DNA from 2 places in the Arthrobacter sp. G119Y2 genome. Region 1 is predicted to be linked to the other one. Evidence: predicted binding sites of a transcription regulator. Region 1 holds the regulator's gene; the other holds the start of a gene.
What was found. The regulator HspR, encoded in region 1, represses chaperone genes until heat shock. The targets are predictions, from matches to a motif close to AAGTTGAGTCNNNNNGACTCAACTT.

Region 1 (2,186 bases):
CGTCGCTGATGGCCATTTCCCAGCTCGCCCTCTTCGGCGTCATGAGCTCGTTCCTCTTCAACTACGGCATCGGTGTTGCAGAGGAGCGCGCCAACCCGTGGAGCAGCTACGTGCGGACGCTGCCGGCGGGGGCCGTGCCGCCCACCGTCGGACGCGCCCTGACGGCCATGATGTTCGCTTTCTTCGCCCTGGTCCCGGTGATGCTGGTGGGCCTGTTCACCACCGCGGCACTGGAGGCCTTTACCACCGGGCTGGTCTCCTGGTGGCGGGTCCCGGCCGCGGTTGCGGTGTGGCTGGTGTGCGGCCTGCCGTTCCTGTTTCTGGGACTGCTGATCGGCTATCTGTGCACCTCAAAGGTGGCCATTGCAGTGACCCAGGTGGTGTTCTTTCCGCTGGCGTTTGCGGGCGGGCTGATGCTTCCGCCGGATCTGTTCAGTCCGGGACTGAACACGTTCTCCCTGTTCCTGCCCACCCGGGCCGCGCGGGATGTCTCGGTGGCGGTATTCTCCGGTGAACCGCTCGGGCCGGCCGCACTGCCGTGCCTGCTGGCCTGGACACTGCTCCTCGGCGCCCTGGCGGTCTGGGCCAACCGCCGCGACCAGGGCCGCCGGTTCCGCTAGAGGGACGGGACGTAGCCGCCGTCGGCGTAGTCCACGGGTTCCTGCTTCCCGGCCGGCAGGGCGCGCAGCTTGCCGCGCCGCTGAACCAGTGACGCCAGGCTGAGCTGGCTCGCGAAGGGGCGCGACGCCGGCGGCCGCTGTCCGCGGGTCAGGGTCACGACGTCGCCGGCCAGGCCGGCCGCGAAGACCCTGCTCCGGTCGGGGTTGCGCTGCTGCATGGATTCCAATTCCTCGGACAGTTCCTGGACCCGGGCGCGCAGCCCGGACACCTGGTTTTCGAGGTGCATGATGCGTTTGATGCCCTCCAGGGACACACCCTCCTGGGAGAGCCGCTGAACCTCGCGAAGCATTTCGATGTCATGCTGCGAATAGCGCCGTGACCTGCCCGGAGCGCGGCTGGGACAGACAATACCCAGCCGGTCGTACTGCCGCAGGGTCTGCGGATGCATGTCCGCCAGTTCCGCGGCAACGGAGATCACAAAAATAGGCGCATTGACATCGATGCCCATTGTTCCTCCTTGACAGCAGTTGAAGTAGTAACGATAACCCGGTTCGGCTCCCGGGGCACGGGAAACCGAACCGGGTGTGCGCTGCTAGAGCCGGGCCTTGGACGCCAGTCCGGCCCGGGGATCTTCGCCCTTTGTGGCCTCAGCGAAAGCTTCGACCGCCGCCCGGGCTTCCTTGTTCAGATGCGAAGGGACGGCGACGTCGATGGTGACCAGGAGATCACCGTCGCCCTTTGCGGTGTGGACGCCCCGGCCCTTCACCCGCAGGGTGCGGCCGGACGGGGTTCCCGCCGGCACCTTCAGCCTCACCTTGTCTCCGGTCAGGGTGGGCACCTCAATGGTGGCGCCCAGCGCGGCCTCCGGGAAGCTCACCGGTACGTGGATGCGGATGTTGTTGCCGTCGCGGACAAAGAAGTCGTGCGGGGTGACGTTCACCGTCACCATGAGGTCACCGTTGCCGGCCGCCCCGGGCTGGCCCTTGCCGCGGACACGGATCTTCTGGCCGTCCTTCACACCGGCAGGCACCCGCACTTCAACGACTTCGCCGCTGGGCTCGCGCAGGCCAATAACCGTTCCGTTGATGGACCCCGCGAAGGAAATGGTGGTGCTGGCCGTCCGGTCAGCCCCCTTCTGAGGCGGGGCCGAGCCGAAACCGCCGCCGCCAAAGCCGCCTCCGCCGAACAGATCGGCGAACTCGGGCGGGATGTTGCTGCCGCCCGGGGTGCTGTAGGTGGTGCGGCGGCCGCCGGGACGGGCGCCCTGGCCGAACAGTCCGCCAAACAGATCCTCAAAACCGGCGCCGCCGCCGGGGCCTGCACCGCCCGGACCGCCGGCGGAGAAGCGCGCCCCGCTGCCCATGGCACGGATCGCGTCGTACTGCTGGCGCTCTTCGGCGTCGGACAGCACCGAGTAGGCCTCGGACAGGTCCTTGAACATCCGCTCGGCGTTGGCATCGTCCTGATTCTGGTCCGGATGGTACTTTCGCGCCAGCTTCCGATAAGCCTTCTTGATATCGGCTTCCGACGCGTCCTTGGGGACACCCAGAATCTTGTAAAAATCC
Region 2 (2,186 bases), on a different contig from region 1:
GGGGTGCGGCCCCGCGTGTGGTTTGGCGAACGGTGGATCACCTCGATTTTTGACCTGTTTGAGGAAAACGTCCGCTACTTCCCGGCGCTCCTGCCGGAACTGTCACGCAGCAGCGGAGGCTCAACGGCCGCCGGGGCCCCCCTGCTCCCGGAACTGAGGCTGCACAACGGAACGGTCTACCGGTGGAACCGCCCCATATATGACCCCGGCGAGCACACCCCCAATCTGCGCCTGGAAAACCGGATCCTTCCGGCCGGCCCCACCGTTCTTGATGTCGTTTCCAATGCCGCCTTCTTTTACGGCCTGGTCCAGCACCTCCGCACCGCGGACCGGCCGCTGTGGAGCCGGCTGGCCTTCAAGAGTGCGGCTGACAACTTCCTGGCCTGCGCACGGTCGGGGCTGGAGGCAACCGTCTATTGGCCGGGCATTGGCGAAACCCCTGTCGCCGAACTGATCATCCGGCACCTGATTCCGAAGGCGGCTTCCGGGCTCCGGGAGCTGGGCGTCGACGACAACCTGATCGGCCGGTATCTCGATGTCATCAGGGAACGGGCACGCACCGAACAAAACGGAGCATCCTGGCAAATTGCCTACCTGCGCAGGCTTGAGCGCCAAGGCCTGGACCGCAGGCCCGCACTGGCGGAAATGACCCGCCGGTACTGGGAAAACATGCACACCAACGCCCCCGTCCATGAGTGGCCGGTGGACTGAGCCGGACCTGCCGGGAAAGTTTTGCTGCCCGCGGCACGAAAACCGTTCCGGTTCTGGCACTCCCCCATGGAGAGTGCTAATCTAATTTCATTCTTGAGCCGATGAGACTCAAGTTATCGACCCTTCTGAAGTTCCGAATATCGATTCGCCTGCCGTGCAGGTGGGCGTAAGGAGTTGATGACAGATGGCCATGAAGTTTGATCCATTCCGCGAACTCGACCGTATGGCAGGAGCCCTGCTGGATCCGCGGCAGCGGCTGCGGTTGATGCCCATTGACCTCTACCGAGAGGGCGACCACTACATCCTGAATGCCGATCTGCCCGGCATTGACCCGGGTTCCGTCGATGTGGATGTGGACGGCCAGCTGCTGACCATCCGGGCAGAACGCACCATCCAGGCCTCCGACGGCGTTACCTGGCTAACCCGGGAACGCGAATCCGGTTCGTTCCTGCGCCAGCTGAACCTCGGCCAGGGGATTGATATTGAGGGTATTTCCGCCAAGTACGAGAACGGCGTCCTCAGCGTTCTGATTCCGGTCAGCGAAAGGGCGAAGCCCCGCAAGATCGAGGTGTCTTCCTCCTACAAGGATTCGAACACCATCAGCGGCCAGTCCAGCTCGGAATCGGTAAGCTCGTCGGCTTCGAGCAGCTCCGGCTCCATGGAGTCCGGTTCCGGTTCCGGTTCTTCAGGGTCGGGCTCCGGCTCTTCCGGCTCGGGCTCTTCGGGCGACCAGGGCTCCGGCATCTAGGGACCCCGGCGACTCCCGGAGCTAGCGAACGGAGCTAGCGACCGCCGGCACCAACGACGACGGCGGCGCCCCACCCGTGAAGGTGAGGCGCCGCCGTCGTCGTGCGTTGAAGCGTCCGGACTTAGCCCAGGCGGGTCTTCAAGTTGGCATCGAGCTCAGCGAGGAATTCCTCGGTGGTCAGGTATGCCTGGTCCGGGCCGACCAGGGCCGCGAGGTCCTTGGTCATCTTGCCGGACTCGACCGTCTTGATGACAACATCTTCGAGGGTCTCCGCGAAGTTGATGACCTCGGGGGTGTTGTCCAGCTTGCCGCGGTGCATCAGGCCACGGGTCCACGCGAAGATCGAGGCGATCGGGTTCGTGGAGGTGGGCTTGCCCTGCTGGTGCTGGCGGTAGTGGCGCGTGACCGTACCGTGCGCTGCTTCGGCCTCAACGGTCTTGCCGTCGGGGGTCATCAGCACGGAGGTCATCAGGCCCAGCGAGCCGAAGCCCTGTGCCACGGTGTCGGACTGGACGTCGCCGTCGTAGTTCTTGCAGGCCCAGACGTAGCCGCCTTCCCACTTCATCGCGGAGGCAACCATGTCATCAATCAGGCGGTGCTCGTAGGTGAGGCCGGCTGCTTCGAACTGGTCCTTGAACTCGGCGTCGAAGACTTCCTGGAACAGGTCCTTGAACTGGCCGTCATAGGCCTTCAGGATCGTGTTCTTGGTGGAGAGGTACACCGGGTA

Region 2: WKB88_RS08645 (Hsp20/alpha crystallin family protein) is a predicted target of HspR. The motif match lies at 802-826, and genes of this name have one in related genera.

What each region holds. Positions count from the first base shown of each region.
Region 1 covers NZ_JBBPFS010000006.1:96,510-98,695, reverse strand. The annotation lists gene WKB88_RS14090 (ABC transporter permease) at 1-620, shown strand, start outside; gene WKB88_RS14085 (heat shock protein transcriptional repressor HspR) at 617-1,129, opposite strand; gene WKB88_RS14080 (DnaJ C-terminal domain-containing protein) at 1,214-2,186, opposite strand, start outside.
Region 2 covers NZ_JBBPFS010000003.1:434,409-436,594, forward strand. The annotation lists gene WKB88_RS08640 (glutamate--cysteine ligase) at 1-711, shown strand, start outside; gene WKB88_RS08645 (Hsp20/alpha crystallin family protein) at 896-1,459, shown strand; gene WKB88_RS08650 (NADP-dependent isocitrate dehydrogenase) at 1,581-2,186, opposite strand, start outside.